2 linked regions of the Polyangium spumosum genome follow. The protein of the gene in region 2 interacts with the protein of the main gene of each other region in a pairwise test. Links are inferred from orthologs where the notes say so. Each region holds a gene or a part of one and is shown on either strand. Other genes may lie near its edges. The genes, in order: ung and GF068_RS40625.

What was found.
Region 1: the proteins of GF068_RS40625 (region 2) and ung interact in binary tests that used the Escherichia coli proteins (3 or more experiments, as listed by UniProt). The link is inferred for Polyangium spumosum from one-to-one orthologs.

The regions. Positions count from the first base shown.
Region 1 is NZ_WJIE01000002.1:513,598-524,930, forward strand. What follows is about bases 5,639-8,548. They hold ung (uracil-DNA glycosylase), read right to left. Parts: upstream 7,503-8,548; coding sequence 6,774-7,502; downstream 5,639-6,773. Other genes in these bases: GF068_RS08065 (hypothetical protein), read right to left, coding at 5,639-6,382; GF068_RS08075 (hypothetical protein), read right to left, coding at 7,570-7,860; GF068_RS08080 (type IV pilus twitching motility protein PilT), read left to right, coding at 7,956-8,548. Also shown: GF068_RS08050 (serine/threonine-protein kinase), read left to right, coding at 1-511; GF068_RS08055 (DNA methyltransferase), read right to left, coding at 530-3,964; GF068_RS08060 (hypothetical protein), read right to left, coding at 4,068-4,949; more of GF068_RS08065, read right to left, coding at 4,970-5,638; more of GF068_RS08080, read left to right, coding at 8,549-9,602; GF068_RS08085 (type IV pilus twitching motility protein PilT), read left to right, coding at 9,602-10,675; GF068_RS08090 (hypothetical protein), read left to right, coding at 10,681-11,289; GF068_RS46155 (hypothetical protein), read left to right, coding at 11,279-11,333. UniProt on the Escherichia coli protein: Excises uracil residues from the DNA which can arise as a result of misincorporation of dUMP residues by DNA polymerase or due to deamination of cytosine.
Region 2 is NZ_WJIE01000026.1:14,187-25,479, forward strand. What follows is about bases 5,466-8,335. They hold GF068_RS40625 (type I restriction-modification system subunit M), read right to left. Parts: upstream 7,687-8,335; coding sequence 6,244-7,686; downstream 5,466-6,243. Other genes in these bases: GF068_RS40620 (restriction endonuclease subunit S), read right to left, coding at 5,466-5,968; hsdR (EcoAI/FtnUII family type I restriction enzme subunit R), read right to left, coding at 7,723-8,335. Outside these bases: GF068_RS40600 (tetratricopeptide repeat protein), read left to right, coding at 1-701; GF068_RS40605 (IgGFc-binding protein), read left to right, coding at 713-2,497; GF068_RS40610 (plastocyanin/azurin family copper-binding protein), read left to right, coding at 3,057-4,220; GF068_RS40615 (S24/S26 family peptidase), read right to left, coding at 4,227-4,529; more of GF068_RS40620, read right to left, coding at 4,541-5,465; more of hsdR, read right to left, coding at 8,336-10,065; GF068_RS40635 (sigma 54-interacting transcriptional regulator), read right to left, coding at 10,199-11,293. UniProt on the Escherichia coli protein: The subtype gamma methyltransferase (M) subunit of a type I restriction enzyme. The M and S subunits together form a methyltransferase (MTase) that methylates A-2 on the top and A-3 on the bottom strand of the sequence 5'-AACN(6)GTGC-3'.

The sequences.
Region 1 (11,333 bases), on a different replicon or contig from region 2:
CGAGACCGACGAGACGCTCGTCGTCGCGCTCGCGCAGACCCTCGAGCGCGCGGAGGACTGCATGCGCTCGGGTGGCTTCTTGCTCGTCACCGTGACGAGCACGCAGCTCCTCGGGGTCCGCCTGCTCTCGGCCGATCCGGTGCACGCGAAGACCGAGCGCCGCTCGGCCGTGCAGTTCGCCCTGACGCTACACGCCGCCCTGCAGCAGCAGGACGAAGGGAGCGCGGTGCACGCGAACGTGGCCATCCACGTGGACGCGGTGAACGTGCGGACGGGCGCGGAGCTCGACATCGCCTCGGGTGACCTCGCGCGCACGGAGGCATGGGCGCCGCAGGGCAACGTGGACGCGCTCGTGGCCACGAGCGCCGCCATCGAAGGCCTCAGCGGCAGCGCGGGTGGTTTCTTCCTGGAGCCGGGGCCGAGCGGCACGACGCTCGTCCGGCGGGCCGCGACGCGCCGCTCGAAGCCCTCGCTCACGATGGTGTCCGGTCAGGGCAGGCCGGGGACCTGAGCGGCTTTCCGGGTTGGATCAGGATACCGCGCGGAGGCGCGTGACCTTCCACCGCTTGCCACGTTCCATGGCGACGACGACGCCGAGTGCGGCGAGGCCATCGAGCAGATCGGCCACGTCGGCCTTCTTCGCGCCCTTGAAGCCGGCGGCGACGTCGTCCGCGGTGAAGGCGCCGCGGAGCGCGCCGACGCGATCCCGGACCGCGGCGATCTGCTCGGGCAGCTTCTTCGGCCAGGGTTTTACCTTCGGGCTTGCGGCGGCCGGGGTCTCCTCCTCGTCGGTCGCCTCCTCAACGGTGGCGATCGTGGTCTGCGTGGCGGCCTTCGTGCCGCTCGGGTTCTGGAACGCGGGGCGGAGCCAGCGGACGAGCCCGCGAGTTTCCTCGGCGGCGCGCTCGGCGTTCAGGGCGACGAGTTTTTCGAGGATCTGCTCGTCGGTGAGGTCCGAGGGCCAGCCGTAGGCTTCGAAGACGGCGGCGTCGAGGTCGTCGTGGAGCTGCTTCAGGACGGAGACGAGGCCCTTGTCGTGAATGGCTCGCTCCTTGTCGGTGAGAGCTTCGCCGCTGCGGAGCTTCTCGAGGACGTTGTACATGTCGGTCAGCGCTAATGCGGGGTGCGCCGCTTGCTGTTGCTTCCGATGCGCATCCAACGACTCGCCCAAATCCTTTATGCAGCGCATCGTCTTATCTGTAGGCGTAGGAAACGGAAACTTTCTAAAGCAGCGCGTGTTGTAAACGGGCGTATTCCCCACCCCCTGCCTACCGCCAAGCCGATTGGCGAATATAGCATGAGGCCGAGACGAAAGAACACCGAGAACGAATGCATCCGCGGTCGCGATTACGCGGAGCTTCTGATCCGGCAGGACGTCGCTATCAAGGAACACAAACACCCTGACCGGCGAGTTTTCAACCGTTACAATGTAACGCTTGAGTCCCTTGATCGCTTCACGGAGCTGCGGGCGGTTAGCTTCGAACAGCCACCACTCGTCGCGAAGCCTTTGATTCCTTTCTAGTAGGCGCCCCGGTCTAACGTGGGTATATACGTGCTGATATGCTGCCGGTAGCGTGGTGCGAAGGGATGCCTCGGACAACCCGAACAGATCCAACACGTGCACGCCCCGGGGAACCTGTCCGATATCCTGACCATTACGGTATTGGGGAGCGTAGCGCGCGCGCACTTTGGCATCCGGAAGGAGCTTGCGTGCAAGGTCGGACGAGATGACGAGCCCCTTTGCATAGGGCTTCATGCCCGCGCTGTCGAGTTGCTCGGTGGCACGCAGATCCCGAAGTTCCGAAACGTCAATCTGCGGCGAGAGGTCAGCAGAGATTGCTGACACATCCACGACACGAAGGTCCGACTCTGCTACGACGGCGCCTCGATCCTGGCCTCGTGCCACCCGATCATGCATGGGCGTCAACAATAGCCGAGGCGACGCAGGATCGTCCTTATGGGACACGACTGTCATCGATATGCGCACCTTGGCATTGGCGGGATCATCTGGCCAGGGATGGTCCGGTATGGCGAACACCAGCTTGCAATTGGAGGCAAGCACCTGGCGAACAGCGCGTTGGTTCTGGACCATGCGAATGCTGTTGGTCGTAATCAAACCTGACCGGCGTACCGCTCGTGTGCCTACCGAACTAGCCGCACGCCACCAGAAATACATGACATAATCGACAGCGTCTCGGATCTCAGGGTACGCCGTGCGGAGCGCCTCCACATAGCCATCCCCGAAGAAACTACGCATGTTCCTGTTGGCAACAAACGGCGGATTGCCTGCAATAAAATCGGCCTCGGGCCAGTGCGCCTTCCGCGGGTTCACGTACCGATACTCCGGCACCGTCGCCTTCTCATCCGGCACGTCCTCCCCCGTGACGGGGTGCTTCTTCATCGTCTCCCCGTCCCACCGCGTCACGGGCTTGCCCTTCGTGTCCCGCACGAGCTCCACGTCATCCCACGCGAGCACCGCGTCCCGGCACTCGATGTTCCGAAAGTCTCGAAGCACCGGCTCCGGCGGCGGCGTCAGCTTCCCGTACGTCCGGAAGTGCCATTGCAGGTAACCGATCCAGAGCACCAGCTCCGCGATCTCCTTCGCCCACGGCTTCACCTCGATCCCCAGGAACTGCCCGGGGCTCACGCGGATCCCCTCCGCATGCAGGAGCTCCTGCCGCTCCCCGAGGTCGTTGAGCAGCGCAAGAACCTCGCTCTCCAGCCGCTTGAAGAGATCGAGAGTCACGTAAAGGAAGTTCCCCGACCCGCACGCCGGATCGAGGACACGTGTCTCGCAGAGCTTCGTGTGATAAGCCCTTGCCGCCGCGCGAGCCTCCTTCTCCTTGCCGCTCTGATAAAGCTTGCGCGCCGCCGTCCGCACGTTCTCCCACTCCTCGCGCAGCGGCTCCTCGATCGTCGGACGGATCAACCGCTCGACGTAGGCGCGGGGCGTGTAATGCGCCCCGAGCTTGTGCCGCTCCTTCGGGTTCAAGGCGCGTTCGAGCAGCGTCCCGAAGATGGCCGGGTCCACTTCGGACCAGTCTCGCCGCGCGGCCATGAGCAAGAGCGCGAGCGACTCCTTGGAGAGCGACAGGCCCGTCGGCTGCTTGAAGAGCCCGCCATTGAATCGGAGGAGCTTTCCAACGAATCCGAACGGCGTGCCATCGTTCATCGCCTGCCACAGCCCCTCGATCGTCGCGGGAAAGGACCGCGGGTTCAAGAGCCAGTAATGCTCCAGGCCCGTCGTGAAGGGCCGCGACGGCAGGAGCTCGACCCACTCGGCGAACATCGTGAAGATGCAGCGCATGAGGAACTTGGCCACGGCCTCGGGCGGGTTCTTCTCCTCCAGTGTCCGCGCGAGCTCCGCGAGATCCTCGGCGACCTCGCGCGTCACCACTGCGGCCCGCCGTGAGGGATCGAGCGAAAGCGGATCCGTGAAGACCGCGCGCAGGGTGTCCACGTGCTTCGCCAGATCGCGGAGGTAGATCCTCCGGTTCTGCGCGTTCGGGAACGCCAGCCACCGGCGCGAGCCGTCGAAGTCGGCGTAAAGCTCGAACACGTAGCCGATGTCGCAGACGACCAGGAACGGCGGCGGCACGTCGAGCGCTCTCACGTATCCGATCGCCTGCCCGTACGCGTCGTCCATCGCGAGATCCCAGGACGCCGTCCCCCGCTGCGCCTTGCCGCTCTTCGCCTTCGTCCCCGCCGCGACCGCCTGCTTCGCCTCCAGCAGGAAGCAACCGTGCTTGTACAGGTCCGCGCGCTTCGTCGTGACCTTGCCGCCCTCGTGCGTCATCGGGATCGGCTTCTCGAACACGTACCGATCGCGAGCCGGGTCCCCCGTGGCCGGCTCGGGTCGGGGCACGCCCAGCACGTCGCAGAGCTCCGCGAGGAAGAGGTCCTTGTTGGCGCGCTCGGAGGCGCCGGAGGCGCTCCACTTGTCGACGAAGGCGGCTACGTCCATGGCGGGGGCGCGAGGCTAGCCCACGGACACGCCCGACGGGAAGGCAGATGGCGCAGGCAAAACGCGCACGCGTGTTTCCTCGACGACAGCACGAGCTCGGGCTTCAGTCCTCGACGACGCGGATGGGGAGCCAGTCGAATCCGGTGACGCCTGCGTCCAGGAAGATACAGCGGACCTTGGGGGTCACGAGGAACCTGGGATATGCGAAGAGGGCATCACCCACGTCCCCTTCGTAGTGCGTGTCGCCGAACCATTCCCAGGTCACGTTAACATCGCGGATCTCTGTGAAATCCGCCGCGCGGTAGACGAGGCGGGTGGGGATCTCCGAGGGCGTATCGAATCCGCTCCTTCTGCAAGAGCAGAGGTCGTCGGGCACGATCCCGGTCGAACGTGGGGACATCGGCGGCATCGTGTGCGTGGCGCAGAGCTGACGCCACGGAAGCTGAATGTGGCCCCTCTTCTCGAACGCCGCGAATACGCCCCGGAACGACAGCCCCGTCGCGCCGCTCGCCGCGAGCACGGCAGCCAGCTTCTCGTCGACGAGTACGTCGTCGTAGGGGGTCGTGGCCGCGCGCCGGCCTTCGAGTTTGTGGAGGTCTTCGCCGTCGATGATCATCGCGGACGTCTGCCGAGCCCCGGCGCCGCAGCGTTCGCAGGCTTCGGACATGTCGTAGGTCGTGCCCACGCGAGGGCCGCCGAAGACCCTGGCGTTGACGTCGTACGACATGATGAGCAGTGGCGCCGCTTCGAGCTCGTCGTCGGTAAAACGGTCGTGTCGCCCTTCCAGCCAGGAAATGCCGCGCTCGGTGAGTAGCTGCACGAGGCGCGGCAAGCGTTCGTCCCGTTCGTCGAGCGTGACGATTGTGAAGATCGCATCTTCTCGGACTTGTACGACATCGGGACCGCACCCCACGGAGCCAAGCAGCGCACGTGGCCCTCCTGGCATGCGATCGCTTCTGACCAGGATTCGAACCTCTGTCCTCATCTAGCTCCTCGATTGCTCGGCTACTTCCCGAAGTACGGCTTGATCGCTGACAGCCAGTGCGGATGATCTACGTACACTTCCTCGTACATCTTCCACAGCGTACGTGGACGCAATACGTTTCCCTCCTCGATCATGCGCTTCCTGGCCTCGTCGAGCGCCTTCGTGATCTTCTTGTGATGGGCCTCCGTCAAGATCACCGACGGTATATTGTCAAGTTCTTTCGTGATCCCCAGGTCTCGCCCCATCGCCTTTTCCAGGATGTGATGCGCCTGGAAGTCCCCCTCCAGGCCCCGCGTGAACTCGCGCATCGTCTTGTACGGCCCGATCGCGCCGTTCTGCTCCAGGGCCTCCGCGATCGCCCTCCCATACTGCTGGGCCAGGAGCTCCGCCGTCTCCTTTGACACCTTCTCGGCCCCCTCGATGATGAGCGGCGCCTTCTTCGCGCAAGCCTCCTCCAGCTTCTTCGCGAACGTCTCCGCCTGCCCGACGAGCACCCCCGAGGCGACCTGCGCGATCGCCGCCGCGGCCTGGACGATGGCGCTATCGACGCCGTCCTCGCTGCTCCCGCCGATGATGCCGAACCGCTTGCCGTCCTTGCGCGCGAGGTCGTGATTGAACTCGCCGTTCAGCATCGCGGACGCGATCGAGAGCTCGCGGACCATCCGTTCGAGCGGCGTCAGGGGCTTCGCCTTGCCTGTCCCGTCGCCCGCAGCTTCGCCTTTGCAGCCCTCCTTCGTCTGCTTGCAGGAGACCACGCTCACGAGCGGTCGCCCCTGCCGATGCTGGATCTCCGGCAATGCGCCGCCTCGGTCCACCAGCGTGCATGGCTCATCCACGCATCTCGGCGGACGCACCTCGTCGCGCGGGGGCAAGGCGCCTTCCTTGCTCAAAATGCCCGTCGACGACGGCAGCGCCGGCTCCTTCGACAACACGCCGTGCACGTTGTTCTTCGGCCTCCTCGGCTTCTCCGGCCGGCTCTCGCTCCGGATACGGTGCTGCTCGACGCGCTCCTCGACGCTCTCCTCATGCTTGCCGCCGCCATCGTCTCCGTCCTCCGCCTCTTCCTTTGGCGCAGGCCGCTTCGCGGAAGCAGGCTTCGGCGGCGGAGGCGGCTTCGGATCCGGCGGCACGGGCTCGCAGGGGTGGTTACCGTATTCGGTCGGGATCAGGTAATGCGTCTTCGACCCCACCCGCGGATTGAAGACGAAAATCGGATGGTGCGCGCTGCTCTCCGCAATCAGCGTGATCCAAGGCTCCTCGGTGACCGGCTTGCCCGCATGGTCGTACGTCCACCGAACGATCCCCGGCCCATGCGGACGCATACACGCCGCGACGACCCAGGGCGTCTTCTTCGGCGGCGCGTCCGCGCGCGCGGGCGCCGTGAGCCCCCCCACGACGAGCAGCAGGAGACACACCCACGCAACGCCCCTCACCAACCTCGCTCCCCTCCACATGCGTCCATGCGAAAGGGCCGCGGAAACGTTGTCAAGCTCGCTCGCGGGGACGCGAGAAGCCTCCTGGCTCCTGCGAGACCTGCCTCGAACCGACGCAAGACACGCCCCACACTCTGCAGGACCTGCCTCGAACGCACGCAAGACACGCCCCACACTCCGCAGGACCTGTCTCGAACGGACGCAAGACACGCCCCACACTTTGCAGGACCTGTCTCGAACGCACGCAAGACACGCCCCACACTCCGCAGGACCTGCCTCGAACCGGTTCAAGACACGCCCCACACTCCGCGGGACCTGCCTCGAACCGGTTCAAGACACTCCCCACACTCCGCGGGACCTGCCTCGCACGGACGCAAGGCACGCGCCGCTCTTACCCTCGCGCCCCCGCCGTCCCGGCGAGCGCCGCCGCCGCGCCGAGCGCCTCTCTCGGCGGCAACCTCCAGTCGATCTCCGCCTTCCCGATCGAACGTAATGCCGCGTTGATGGCGGAGAATGGCCTCGTCCCCGCGAAACTCCGCACGGAGAGCGGCGAGGGGTGGCCGGTCTTCACGATCGGGTGCCTCGACGTGTCCACGAGGCGCGCCTTTTTCTGCGCGTGTGCACCGAAGAGCGCGAAGACGAGTGGCTCCTCGCGCGCCGACAGGGCCGCGATCACGCCGTCCGTGAACGTCTCCCACCCCTTGCCGCGGTGAGATCCCGCCTCGCCCGCGCGCACCGTGAGGATGGTGTTCAGGAGGAAGACGCCCTGCGCGGCCCAGGGCTCCAGGCAGCCGTGGTCGGGCACTTCGAAGCCGGGGATGTCGGCGCGTAACTCGCGGAACATGTTGGCGAGCGAGGGCGGCACACGGCGGCCGTGACAAACGGAAAAGCAGAGCCCGTGCGCCTGACCCTCCCCGATATACGGGTCCTGGCCGAGCAGGACCACGCGGACCTCCGCGAATGGGGTCTTCTTGAATGCATTCCACACGTCGCGCTCGGGAGGATACACCACGTGGGTTCTCCGCTCCTCGTCGACGAACGCGCAGAGCTCGGCGAAAGAGGGGCGCGAGAGCTCAGCCGAGAGGACGTTTTTCCAGGAACGAGGCAAATCGACCTTCATGGCGTGGACACGGGCCATCGTAGGGCGTCGGGACGGGTTTGGCCAGGTCGAACCGCCACGCCGCCGCTCACGGCCGCCCTCGGAGGCTCGTCTGCGTGAGGATCCACAGGACGCCGAACAGGAGCGGCCACGCCGCGGCGCCAGCGCCCACGGCCGCGCCGAGCGGGAGCCAGATCCCCGCGAGCCCCGCGGTGAGCCCGCCCGAGAACGAGCCGAAGAGCAGGTACGGGAGGATTGACACGCCGGATTTCACGCCGCGCCGGTGCTGGTGATGCGCGACGACGATCGCGAGCACGAATCCCTCGAGCGCGCCCGCGAGGGCGCCGAGGAGCGCGGCGAGGAGGGGGGCGTGTTCCATGGCGATCCGCGGCGATCGTATCGCGAACGGCGCCGTCCTTGCCGAAACATCGAGCCCTCCGATACGATGGCCGTCTCCCGCGATCCGAAAGCGCGATGCCCCAGCTCAAAGCCCTGCTCGAGAACCTCCTCCGGCCCGACGTCACCGAGGTCGCCCTCGCCACCGGCCGGAACCCCTGCGCCAAGGTAGGCGGCGTCTACGAGATCATCGACCGCTCGATCCTGTCGACGGAAGACATCCTGCAGATGCTCGTCACGGCCGGAGGCAGCCGCCACGTCGAGGGCCTCGGCCCGAAGCCCGTGCAGTGGGGCTGCCGCGTGGACGGCATCGGCGCGATCGCCATCGCCGCCGTGCGGAACACGAACGCCGTGCAGGCCCGGCTCACGCGCCTCGCCCAGGATCCACGCAAAGAAGCCCAGCCCCCGGCCCCCGCACCTCCGCCGGCCCAGGCCTCGCTCCCCGCGGCATCCATGATCGCCCCGGCCCCCATGATCCACGCGGCTTCGCCCTCGTTCGAGCTCGATCTCGACGACCGCCGCACGCCCGCGCCCCCACAAGCCCCGCCGGCCGCGCCGAAGGAGGCCACGCGCCCGCGCAATTTCGCGATCACCCTCGACGATCCGGCCGATCCCACGTTGCTCGCGGCCGCCGCGTCCGCCGCCCATTTCGCCACGGGCGCGCTCGACGACATCCTGCTCACGGCGCGCTCGGAAGGAGCGAGTGATCTGCACCTCGTCGCGGGCCGCCCGCCGCTCTTTCGTATCGGCGGCAAGCTCGTCCCGCGTGGCCCGGTCGTCGAGCCGCAGGCCCTCGAGCGTATGCTCACGCCGCGGCTCCCCGAGCGCCTGCGGGACCAGCTCGCGCTCGACGGCTCCTGCGACTTCGCGCTCGACGACCGCCGCATCGGCCGCTCGCGCGTCAACGTCACGCGCCAGCGCACCGGCCTGAAGGCCTCGTTCCGCCTCGTCTCCCGCGAGATCCCGACCCTCGCCGAGCTCGGCCTGCCCGACGCCATCGCGCTCGCGACGCGCCACCACCAGGGCCTCATCGTGCTCACCGGCCCCACGGGGCACGGCAAGACCACCACGCTCGCCGCCCTCGTCGACATCATCAACAGCGAGACCTCGCACCACATCATCACGGTCGAGGACCCCATCGAGTACGTCCACCCGCGCAAGAAGGCGATGATGAGCCAGCGGGAGGTCGGTTCACACACGAGGACCTTTCCATCGGCGCTCAAGGCGTCTTTGCGCGAGGATCCGGACGTCATCGTGGTGGGCGAGCTGCGCGACACCGAGACCGTGCGCATGGCGCTCTCCGCGAGCGAGACCGGGCACCTCGTGCTCGGCACGATGAACACGCCGAGCGCGGCGAAGACCATCGACCGGCTCATCGACCTCTTCCCGCCCGGCGATCAGCAGCAGGTGCGCGTCACGCTCGCCGGTGGCCTGCGGCTCGTCGTGAGCCAGCGGCTCTTGCCGCGGAAAGACGGCCCCGGCATGATCGCCGCCGTCGAGATGCTCCCCGGATCCGTGCCGCTCTGGAACCTCATCCGCGAGAGCAAGACCTGGCAGATCCCGAGCCTGCAGCAACGCGGCAAGGGCTTCGGCATCGTGCGGCTCGACGACTCGCTCGCCGAGCTCGTCCGCGCGGGGCGCGCCTCGCTCGAAGACGCGCTGCTCGTCGCCGAGGCGCCGGACAAGCTCGAAGAGGCGCTCGTCGGCAAGAAGGGAGGCGCGTGATGGCCCGCATCGACCGGCTCTTCGACGAGCTGCTCGCTCGCAAGGGCAGCGATCTGCACCTCGGCGTCGGGTATCCGCCGCTGCTCCGCGCGCGCGGCGAGCTCGTGCCGATGCGCGACGCGCCGATCGACGCGGACGAGATGGAGGAGCTGCTCTTCGAGATCACGTCGAGCGAGGAGCGCGAGAAGATCACGAACGAGCTCGACCTCGATTTCGCCTACCAGTACGAGGACAAGGCGCGCTTCCGGGCGAACTATTTCCACAAGATCACGGGGCTCGCCGCGGTCTTCCGCATCATCCCCACGAAGATCCTCACGCTCGACGATCTCGGCTGCCCGCCGGTCGTCCGCAAGCTCGCGGACAAACGCAGCGGGCTCCTGCTCGTCACGGGCCCGACGGGCAGCGGCAAGTCGACGACGCTCGCGGCGATGATCGATCACATCAACACGACGCGGCCCTGTCACATCCTGACGATCGAGGATCCGGTCGAGTTCGTGCATCCGCCGAAGATGTCGCAGGTCACGCACCGCGAGGTCGGGCCGCACGCGTCGAGCTTCGCTTCGGCGATCCGCAGCGCGGGCCGGGAGAACGCGGACGTGATCCTCATCGGCGAGCTGCGGACGAACGAGACGATGAAGCTCGCCTTGCAGCTCGCGAGCTTCGGCGTGCTCGTCTTCGGCACCGTGCACACGAACAGCGCGGCGGCGACGATCGACCGCATCATCAACGCCTTCCCCGCCGACGAGCAGCCGCAGGTGCGGGGCATGTTGTCCGAGAGCCTGGTGGCGATCGTGGCGCAGCAGCTCCTCAAGACCGCGGACGGCAAGGGGCGCGTGGCGGCGCACGAGATCCTGGTGGGCTCCGCGGCGCTCGCGTCGATGGTCCGCGAGGGCAAGACGTTCCAGATCCCGAACATCATGCAGGCGGGGCAGGCGCAGGGGATGCAGACGATGGATATGGCCCTCGAGCGCCTCGTGCAAAAAGGGACGATCTCGCCGGAGGTCGCGCTCGAGAAGGCGATCGACAAGGAGAGCTTCCAGAAGGTCGTCGCGCAGCGCCTCGCGGGTGGATGATGCGAATGTCGAGAAGAATGGGGGGGCTCGCGCTCGCGGCGCTCGTGTTGTCATCACCGGCGGCGTCGCTCGCGCAGCAGGTCGCGCCGATGCCACAGGGCCCGTCGCAGGCGACGTACACGCGTTATCGCGGCCGGGAGGTCTACTGGGGCTCGCTCGGGTTCGGGCCGCGTGTCTCGACCATTTACAACATCCCGCGCAACAGGTTCGCGATGGGCGGCGGCGCCGTGATCCGGATGCACCCGGTCTCCTATCCGTCGAGGCCGGCGAGTTACATGCCGTTCGAGCTCGAGCTCGAGGTCGGTTATGATCGGTATCTCGGCACGAACCATTACGAGCTCAGTTATGGCGGGTCGGGGATGATCATGTTCGCCTCGGGCAAGTGGCAGCCGTACATGATCGCCTCGGCGGGTCGCTCGCTCGGCCAGGTGGACGCGGGGCGGGACGTGCGGTGGTACCTCGGCGGGGGGTTCGGCGTCGGATATCGCACGAGGACGGTCTTCGTGGGGGCGCAGGTGCGCGGCGGCGGGACCATTGGCAGCGGGGACAAAGGCCCGTTCCCGGCCGAGGGATTGATCGACGGCAAGCTCGTGGGGGTCTTTTATGTCTTCTGAGCGCCGCCCGCACGGCGCTTGCGTGCGCCTCCTGCCCGTGCTGA
Region 2 (11,293 bases):
AGGGCGACAAGGACCGTCAGCAAAAGGCCGCTCAGAAGGCTGGTGCCATCGAGCCACACCTCTCGCAGGTCACGGTCGTCGTCCCCGATGCTTTGCGTGACCTGGCGGGGCTTTCGGTTCAGCGGGATGGGGCGGTGGTGGAGCAAGCCCAATGGGGGGTACCCGTTCCCGTGGATGTGGGAAAGCATGTCGTAGCGGCGACGGCGACCGGACGGAAGCCGTGGGAAAAGCACATCAGTGTAATGCGGGACGGTGACACTGTCGTCGTCGAGATCGAGGCGCCAGCACCGGCAGCAGTTTCGACTCCACCGGTACAGCCCCCGACGCTGCCCACAGCGCTATCGCCCATGGCTACAACGCAGGCATCGCAGCGCCCCGGGTTGAGCGGGGCGGAAATCGGCGCCTTGGTCCTGGGTGTGGGCGGTCTGCTCACGCTTGGTGTTGGGTCTGGCTTTGGCATCGTTGCCATGTCGAAGCAGGATCAGAGCAACGAGGGTCTCTGCAACAGCAGCAACCAGTGCGAACCCATGGGTTTGCAGCTCCGGGAAGAGGGTATAGCAGCAGGGAACGTGGCGACGGCGCTTTTCATAGCAGGAGGGGCTGCCTTGACCGGTTCGATTGTGCTGTTCGCGATCAGGCCAAGCAAAAACACGCGCATGAATGTGGGGTCGGGTGGAATCTGGGTGAACGGGAGCTTCTGATGAGGACGGCTATGAGGCTTACCGCATGGCAGATTGCCGTCGCGGCAGCGATCGTCGTAGGTGGCTGCAATCAGATCCTCGGACTTGTTCCCGGGCAGCCCATGCCGGAAGGTGAGGGAGGCTCAGGAAATGGCGGCACCACGGCAGGGGATGGCGGTGATTTCTTACCGGATGGGGGGCTGCCTGGCTGCGACGCTACGTGTTCCGGCGATTTGAAGGCGGTCGTTGATTGTTACGGCCAGGTCATGCAGCAATGCACCGCGGACCAGGCGTGTGCCAATGGGAAATGTGTTGATAATGCCTGCCTGGCTGCCGTTGAGGCGAGGAGTTCGTACGGCTGCGATTACTGGGCGCTGAAGACCGCCCTCCGCCCGCAGGCCGATGGCGCATGCTTTGCTGCATTCGTGGCAAATACCTGGGCGAAGCCGGTGCACCTCCAAGTCTCGAGGAAGGGCTCGACGCTCGATCCGGCGACGTTTGCGTACATCCCAAGCGTCGGAGCCAACGGCGCCGTCCAGTACAACGCCTATGACGCCATCAAGGGAATCGACGTGGGGCAGGTTGCGATCCTGTTCCTATCGCGAAAGTTGCAAGGCGCCAGTGTCATCGATTGCCCGAAGCCGGCCGCGCTGAGCGCCGAGACCGGCGTGGTCGACACGGGCATCGGCGACGCTTTCCACATCACGACGGACTATCCGGTCGCGGCCTATCAGATCGTTCCTTATGGCGGAGCTCAGACAGCCGTCACGTCGGCCACGCTGCTCCTGCCGACGAGCGCTTGGGACACCAACTATCTCGCGATCAACGCGTACAAGGCGAGCGACGTCTTCCCCGACGCCTGGCCATCCCTGGCGATCCTCGCCCATGAGGACAACACGAAGGTCACGCTCCTGCCGAACAAGGCGATCGTGGGCGGCGGCGGCGTCCCCACCTCCGACCTGAACAAGCCCGTCGACTACATGCTGAACGCGGGCCAGTTCCTGCAGATCACGCAGGCGGACGAGCTCACGGGAAGCCCAATCACGTCGGACAAGCCGATTGCCGTCTTCGGCGCGTCAAAATGCATGAACGTGCCGTCCATGCAGGACGATTGCGATTCGGGCCAGCAGCAGCTCGCCCCGGTGCGCGCTCTCGGCAACGAATACGTGGCCGTGCGGTACAAGAGCCGGTCGACGACGGAGGAGGAGTCGTCTCGATGGCGCCTCGTCGGCGCCGTGGACGGGACGACGCTCACCTGGACGCCCATGAAGCCCGCGGGCGCGCCGACGACGATCAACCAGGGCCAGGTTCTCGAGTTCGAGGATCCGGGGCCCTTCGTGGTGCGCAGCCAGGACGCGCAGCACCCGTTCTACATGGGCGGCTACATGACGGGCGGGGCGCCCTACAATAACATCGGGGATCCGGAGTGGGTGAACGTGATCCCGCCCCAGCAGTTTCTGAGACGGTACGTGTTTTTTACCGATCCAACCTACCCAGAAACGAGCCTAGTCGTCATCCGTGTGAAGTCCAAGACTACAGGAGAGTTCGCCTCCGTGGAGCTGAAATGTAGAGGCCCACTCCAGAACTGGACATCCATCGGCGATTACGAATACACACGCGTCGATCTCGTGACGGGCGATTTTCAGGGCGTGATGGCATGCACGAACGGCGTGCAGGAGATGTCGAGTACCCAGCCGTTTGGTGTCACGGTGTGGGGATGGGGGACGACTCCGCAGACGCTCAATGTCTCATACGCTTATCCGGCGGGGGTTGGGATTCTGCCTATCAACGAGCTGCCACCACCCATAGGCCCATAGGAGGACGACGATGAGGGCGTACACATCGTGGAGAATCGCCGTTTTGGCAGCCGTTTTGGCGACCGGCTGCAACCAGATTCTCGGGCTCGTCCCGGGGGAGCCGTTGCCGGAGGGGGAGGGCGGCTCAAACGGTGGCTCGGGTGGACTGGGCGGGTCAGGTGGTGATGGGGGCGCGGGAGGCATGGGCGGCGCGGGAGGCGCGGGAGGTATGGGCGGCGCGGGCGGCATAGGCGGTGCGGGAGGCACCGGAGGCAGCGGAGGCACAAGCGCGGAATGCAACGTTCCGACAGACTGCCCGGAGACGAGCAACGAGTGCGTGAGCGCGACGTGTACTGTAGGAATTTGCGGTACGGCGTTCAAACCGACCGGCACAATCTGCGGCGTCAACATGAATCTTGCCTGCGACGGTGCGGGGCAGTGCACCGGTTGCGTTACTGCGAACGATTGTTCCGGACAGAACGACGAGTGCCAATTGCGCACATGTATTGGGGGGGCTTGCGGAGTCGCCTACGCCGCCGTGGACGACGGGAATGCATGCACTATGGACGCGTGCGATCCGATGACCGGCGTCTCCCACACGCCCATCAACCCCGACGACGGGAATGCATGCACCGTGGACGCGTGTGATCCAAGAACCGGCGTCTCCCACACGCCCGTCAATCCAGACGACGGGAATGCATGCACCGTGGATGCGTGCGATCCGATGACCGGCGTCTCCCACACGCCCGTTATCAACGACGGCAATCCCTGCACGGCGGACTCATGCGATCCGATGACTGGCGTCTCGAATACACCATTGCCTGCTGGGACTGACTGCGGCATGGGCAAACAGTGCGATGGCATGGGCCAGTGCACGGGGTGTATCGATGCATTTGATTGTCCTGGCCAGGTGACCGAGTGCAGAGCGCCCACCTGCACGAACGGCATCTGCGGCACGATATACGCCCCTGCCGGTACACCCCTAAGCACAGAGTCGTCAGGCGACTGCAAGCGTCACGTCTGCGACGGCATGGGCGCCGCGATCGTCGAGGACGACGCGATGGACGAGCCGGACGACAACAACTCCTGCACGCTGGACGCGTGCCTCGCGGGCGCGCCCACGCACTTGCCCGTCGCGCTCGGGACCACGTGCACGGACGGCGGCGGCACTGTTTGCGACGACAATGGCACCTGCGTCGCCTGCAACGTCGACGCCGATTGCATGAACGGTGACGTCTGCATGGCCAACGCATGCGTGGCCCCCGCGACCTGCATGGACGGCATCATGAACGGCGACGAGACCGGCGTCGATTGCGGCGGCGCGATGTGCCTGAAATGCAATGGTGACGCTTGCGGCAGCGACGCCGAATGCCAGAGCGGTATCTGCAGCGGCGGCATGTGCGTGGCGAACATCAATGGCTGCACGCCGTCGATGGCGACGGACCTCACCGCCATGTCGGCGACGACGGTGACGTTCTCGAGCCTCTCCTACACCCCGAAGTGCATCAAGGTGAAGGCGGGGACGGTCGTGACGTTCTCCGGCAGCTTCGCGAACCATCCGTTGCAGGGTGGGTACATGGACCTCGCCAACCTGCCCACGCCCGCCGCGAGCGGCCCGTTCGTGCCGGTGACGGACGCGGGCACCTCGAAGGGCTTCACGCTGTCGACGCAGGGCACGTATCCCTTCTACTGCGTGCCGCACGCTTCGCTCGGCATGAACGGCGCGGTGTTCGTCGTGCCATAAGCCGACTCACGCCTCCACCCTCACCAACCGCCCAAAAATCGCATTCTGCCCCACCCACCCATTGATATGCCCCCGATTGTTCCCGATCTGAAACCGCCCATCCTGCACGCTCTTGACGAAATGTAGATACTCGGTCCCGCGGACCTTGCACAGGACGATGTCGCCGGGGCGGATGTCGCGTGGGTCGACGGGCTCCACGGTGCAGAGCTGGCCGGACTCGATCCGCGGAGACATGGAGTTGCCCCGCGGGCGGAAGGAAACGACCTGCCCGGCGCGAAGCTTGGTGATGTATCCGGTGGCCCAGCCCATGGCGCGCGTATTCAGGCAAGGAGCTCGGCGACGAGGGCGTCGGCGAGCTTGCGGGCGCCTTCCTCGGCGCGGCGGAGTTTTTCTTCCAGGGTGTCGCAGAGGGACATGAGGTGGTCGACTTTGGCGACGATGCGCTTTTGTTCGGCGAGGGGCGGCAACGGAATAGGAAATCTTGCAACCTCCTCCGAATCGAGACGGCACGTCCCGTGGGAAGACCGCTCAACCCGTAGCAGCATCCGCTTTCGACTAGCCTGACAGGCACGAAGCAGATACTCTGCAACTGCGGGAGCTGCCAAAACAAGCGCCTTCATGTCCTGATTAATCGTGACGCTCCGTGTCGTGAGAGCAACAGGAAAAGAGTGCGCCAGGATCATTCCACGAACAACGAAGAGCAGAGCACCACTCGGAATTAACTTCACCGAGGAATGCTCAATCGCCTCCTGGGAGATGTGATCCTCAGCATCTTCTATGTAAGGTCTCTTCATATCCTTCGGGCTAACCCACGGGATCGGCCCCGCCCAGAACGAGGGCGTCGATTTCGAAGGGGTGCCCCCTCCCATGAAACCTCCACACATACCGAGACGTACCCACCGCCACGACTCAGGTAACGAGTATGGCTGCTCGGATTCTTTGACTGGAGGAAGAGCGGTAGGATTTGCCCCTGCCATCTTGCCAGCAAGGACCGAAGCCGGCTCGTCGCCCACGGCTTGGGGCACGAGTTGGCCCCTAACCGCAAGCTCCAGAACCAATTCCCGCAGCATCTTGACGGTCCCCGGCACGTCCGTCAATAGTGCGAAATTGGCTACCACCCGCCGCCAGCTTGCGACCACGTCTTCCGGCCCCTCGGCACTCGTGAGCGCATCGAGCGCCGCCTTGTTCAGCCGGGCCGCCGTCTCCCGCTGCTTCGCCTGGCGGGCATCCAGGTCGTCGCATCGTCGCAAGAAGTGCTCCACGACGGCAATGATATTTTCCTGTTCCTCGACGGGTGGCAGGAGAATATGAAACGCCTTCACCTCAGGAAAGTAAATCGTCTGATGCACCGCTCCCTTCGAGAACCGGCGGAGGGATTCGTGCTCGCACACAAACAGATACATCAGAAACTTTGGCAGCAAGGCGTCGGAGCAAACCCAGTTAACAAAATCCTGACTGGTCGCCATCGATCGACCCATGATGGTGACGTAACCCACTGAGGCGGTCCGAGATAGGCACACCGTGCCCTTCGGCAGAAGCCTCGCGGATGAATTCTCGATCCCCAGTTCGGAGACGGTTTGTTCCGTATCGAAAATTTCTTTGCCGTTGTGCTTCCGCGCGTCCCGGATTCCAATCCAGGGCACGCCACCATCCCAGTATTCAGGATGGTTACGGCTCGGCGTATGTCCTGATTCCAGTGTTGCGACACTCGTTAACGGAACGCACTGCCAACCATCGGGCGTCTTCATCTCCGCGGGGCCAACGGATAGTGCCGAAACCCCGGGGATTATCTCGCTTGTTGCAGCGCGACCACGTGTTGCTTCCTCACTGACGCGCGGGATCGCACTTCGCCCACCCGTACGCGACGTTAACCGGCCTTGAAATGCGAGATGTAGAACGACCCTTCGTAACTGCGCCACGCTTCCTGGCGCATCGGCGAGTGTATCGAGATTCGATAGCAGCCTCTCCGCCTCCGGCGTCAACTCCCGCCGCTCGAAAAGCCCAAGCTGCTTCCTCTTCCCCTTCATCGCGCCGCCCCTTCCAGCGCCGCCCGCAGCTCATCCCTGAGCCGATCCCGCACCTCCGCCACCTCCGCAGAGATCGCCCGATACTCCCGGAGCAACTCCTCCGCATCCCCCGGCCCATCCTCCACGGCTCGCGGATTCTTGATATCGAGGTTGTACCCCCGCTGCTTGATCTCCTCGATCGAAACCTTCCAGGCCTGATCCGTCTCCTTGCGCTTGCTCCACCACTTGCGCTCGGGCTCGAACTCCTCGATCCGCATCGGCTTGGTCTTCGAGTAACTCTTGTACCCCGGCGGATACGGATGCTCGTAGTACCAGACCTCCGTGGTCGGCTTCCCTTTCGTGAAGAACAGAAGGTTCGTCTTGATCCCCGTGTACGGAGCGAAAACCCCCTTCGGCAGCCGGACAATCGTGTGCAGATCACACTCCGTGAGCAGCCGCTCCTTGAGCCGCGTCTTCACGCCCTCGCCGAACAACGTCCCATCCGGCAGAACCAGCGCAGCCCGCCCACCATCCCGCAAGAGCACGGTCAGCAAATACAGAAACAGGTCCGCCGTCTCCCGCGTCCGAAACGCCCCCGGGAACGAATTCTCGATCCCATCCTCCTCGATCCCCCCGAACGGAGGGTTCGTCACGATGACATCGACCTTGTCCTTCTTCCCGTAATCGGCCACCGAGCGCCTCAGCGCATTGTCCCTGCGGATCTGCGTCGGCGCATCGATCTCGTGCAGCACCATGTTCGTCATGCAAAGCAGGTGCGGCAGCGGCTTCTTCTCGATCCCGCGGATCGAAGCCTGGATCGTCTGCTCGTCGGCTTCCGTCTTCTTGTACTTCTCCCGCAGATGCTCGATCGCACAGGCCAGAAACCCGCCCGTCCCGCACGCCGGATCGAGCACCGTCTCTCCGAGCTTCGGATCGACCCGCTCCACCATGAACGCCGTCACCGCGCGCGGCGTGTAATACTCGCCCGCATTGCCCGCTCCGCGCAGATCACTCAGGACCTGCTCGTAGATCCCCCCGATCTCGTGCCGATCCGCCGAACGATTGAAGTCGATATCATTGAGCTTGTTCACCACCTGCCGCAGCAGATGCCCACTCTTCATGTAATTGTAGGCATCCTCGAACACGCTGCGAATCACGGTCGACAGTGGATCCGCGCCGGGAAGCCCCTTCAGCCCGGGGAAAAGCTCGTTGTTGACGAACTTGAGCAGCTCGTCCCCCGTGATCCCCTCCGGATCCGCGGCCCAGGCCCCCCAGCGCAGCTCGTCCGGGATCGGCGAGCGGTACCGCTTCCGCGCCGTCTCCTTCTCGATCTCGCGATCGTCGAGAATCTTGAGGAAAAGCATCCAGACGAGCTGGCCGATGCGCTGGGCGTCGCCGTCGACGCCCGTGTCCTTGCGCATGATGTCCTGGATCGTCTTGATCGTCGTACCGATGGCCATGGCGGGTTATTCGCTACCCCCTTGGCGCGGCCCTCGTCAAGCGTCGTCGTAGAGCGCGCCTTCGAGCGCGGCGACCGCCTTCTCGAACTTCCCCCGATCGCCGAAGGCGCGCACGAGCTCCACGAGGGTGCCCATCTTGTCGAAGGGCCGCAGTTTGAGCTGCTCGGCGTCGTCGAGCGCCTCGAGCCCCTCGTCGACGAACTTCGCGACGAGCCCTTCGAGCACCTTGCGCGCCAGCCCCTTGTGCCGGGCGAGGACCTGCTCCACACCGTCGTTCTTGGCCCGCTCCCGACGCGGAACGAGCGGCGCCCCGAACCCGGCGTGCGCGAGGAGATCGTAGGTGGCGTACCCCTCGCCGTACTTGACGGCGAGATCACCCGTCGCGACGCCCTGCCGTTCGAGCTCCCCGAGCAACTCGCCCCGCTTCTCCACGGCGAGCCAGAGCCGCCGAAGATCCTTGCGTGATTTGCAGACCTCCAGCAGCACCACGCGCGCATGCGCCTCGACGGGCACCTCGATGCGCTTGCCGGCGGCATCGTACCGGTGCACGTCTTCGCGGATGACGGACACCTCCTCGTCGTCGATGTAATACTTCGTCCGACGGGTCCCGCGCCGTGCAGCCGAGGGCGAAGGCGGCGGCTCGTCGATATCGTCGTCCTCGGGCGGGGCGATCGGATCCCCTTCTTTGGGCTCGTAAATCTGCTCGGGCGGACCGTCGAACTTCTCGTCCGCGAAATGCCGCGTGACCCCACGGAAGTCCATGATCGTGAACCAGAACTTGCCGTAATCCTCGCGCAGCCGCGTCCCGCGGCCGATGATCTGCTTGAACTCGGTCATCGAGCCGATCTCCTGGTCGATGACAATGAGCTTGCAGGTCTGCGCGTCGACGCCCGTGGTGAGGAGCTTCGACGTCGTCGCAATCACCGGATAACGAGAGGCCGGCAGGATGAAATCATCGAGCTCGTGCTTGCCCACCGCGTCGTCGCCCGTGATCTTTCGGACGTAGCGCGGGTGGTCGACAACGAGATCGGCGTTCTCCTGGACGAGCGCGGACCGCATCCGATCGGCGTGCTCGATGTCCTCGCAGAAAACGATGGTCTTCGCGAACCGGTCCCCCGTCTGCTTCAGATACTCGGTGACCTTCTGGGCGACGAGCGGGGTGCGTTTTTCGAGCACCACGGTACGATCGAAATCCTTGCGCTGGTAGGTCCGATCCGGGACGAGCTGCCCGTACTTGTCGAACTTCCCCTTGCCGGGGCTGTACCCGTCCACGTCCTTGTCGAACTCGACCCGGATCACCTTGTACGGCGCGAGGAACCCATCCGCGATGCCCTCGCGGAGCGAGTACGTGAAGATCGGCTCGCCGAAGTAATCGATATTGGAGACGGTCTCCGTCTCCTTGGGCGTCGCCGTGAGCCCGATCTGCGTCGCCGACTTGAAGTATTCGAGGATCTCCCGCCAGGCCGAGTCCTCCGCGGCGCTGCCCCGGTGGCACTCGTCGACGATCACGAGGTCGAAAAAACCGGGCGTGAACTGCTTGTAGATGTTCTTCGCCTCCTCCGAGCCCGAGACCCCCTGGTAGAGGGCCATGTAGATCTCGAAGGACTTGTCGACCATGCGATGCTTGATCTTGGTGAGCGCCTTGCCGAGCGGCTGGAAATCGTTGTTGCGGGCCTGGTCGATGAGGACGTTGCGATCGGCGAGGAAGAGGACGCGCTTCTTGACCCCTGCTTTCCAGAGCCGCCAGATGATCTGGAACGCGGTGAACGTCTTCCCCGTCCCGGTGGCCATGACGAGCAGCACCCGCGACTGCCCCTTGGCGATGGCCTCGACCGTGAGATTGACGGCCTTGATCTGGTAATATCGCGGCGTCTTGTCCTCGGTCCCGGGATACCAATCCTGCGCGGCGACGGCCTCCTCGGCGGGCCCGATCTTCCGGAAGGCGCAGTAGCGACGCCAGAGCTCGTCGGGGGTAGGGAAGCGGTCGATGGGGAGCTCGCGCTCGATCTTCTTCGAGGTGCCGGAGAGGTCGTGCTCGAGGAACGCGTCCCCGTTGGTGCTGTAGGCGAGGGGGATGCCGAGGAGCTCGGCGTACGCGAGCGCCTGCTGCATGCCGGCGCCGACGGCGTGGTTGTTGTCCTTGACCTCGATGACGGCGACGGGGAGGTTCGGCTTGTAGAAGAGGACGATGTCCGCGCGCTTGCCGGTGTTGGGGATCCGGTGCTGGCCGGCGCGGGGCTTCGTGGTGACGCGGTCGGCGGTGAGGGTGAACTCCTCGCGGATCTGAAGGGAGAGGTCCCAGCCGGAGGAAGGACGCGTCAGCGCGGGGAGGACGAACTTCGTCGTGATGTCGCGTTCGCTGAGGGCCTTTTTGTTCATGGCGACGCTCGGGGGGGCCGTCAGGTTACCAGGAGGTGGAGAGGAAGGTGAAGGGGTGATCGGTGACCCCGACGAAGGCGCGCGACCCCACCCCTGGCACGGGTGTAAGTCGTGACTACAACCTTGACGGCGGTCACTTCCCTTTCTTCTCGTCGAGCCGCCGCTGCAAGTATCCCCGCGAAATCCCCAGCCGTCTTGCAGCCTCCGATTTATTGCCAGCCTCCGCGATCGCTTTCTCGATTGCCTCGACTGTGGGTGGTGGCGCAGCCGGAGATGCGCGCACCCCGAGCACCTGCTCGACCGCCGATAGCTTGATGCCCATCCCTGGATCCATCGATGCAACCACGCGGTCCAGATCCCGAACGTTGCCCGGCCACCCCTGGAGCATCAAGAGCTCGACCGCCTCGACGTCGACGCGCATCCGCCCGAAATCGAGCTGCCCATACCTACGTTCCCAGAGCGCCCTCATCATGGCAAAAAGGTCTTCGGGACGCTTTGCGAGCGACGGCAAGCGAACGCGATAGGTGAATCGCGCCAGCAGATCCCGCCGGAACGTGCCTCGCTCGACACATTCGGTGAGGTCCCGATTCGTCGCGGCGACGATGGCGACGTCGACCGGCAGCTCACGTGCACCGCCCAGGGACATCACGCCGTGACCATCGAGTACGCGCAAGAGCTTCGGCTGCGAAGAGGTCGGCAACTCCCCGAGTTCGTCCAGAAAAACGGCACCGCCGTGGTGTGATCGCAGCACTCCCGGCCTGGCCTCCACGCTCCCCGAAAATGCTCCTCGTTCCCAGCCGAAGAGCTGTCCCTCGAAGAGCGTCTCCGGGATACCGGCCACGTTGACGGCCGTGTACTTGTGCAATCGACCGAGCGCCCGCGCCACCTCCTGCGCCAGCGCCTCCTTTCCGGTTCCCGTCGGACCTTCGATCAGCACGGGATGCATTCGACGCACGCCGATTGCCGCCACGGCCGCGCGAACGTCCGTGAGTCCGAAAGGCCCGACGAGGCTTCCCAGCGGCTCCACGGGTCGAAGCGGGCCTCGATACGCCTCCCGAAAAACGAGCAACGTGCCGCCGATGCGCAAAACCGTGCCATCCTCGATGGGCACCTTCGTCCCAGCTTCGAGCCGGTGCCCGTTCCGGTAAGTAAAATTGCGCGAGCCGAGGTCTTCGACCTTCCAGCGCCCTCCCTCGAACATGAACGCAAGGTGCTGGCCGGAGACCTT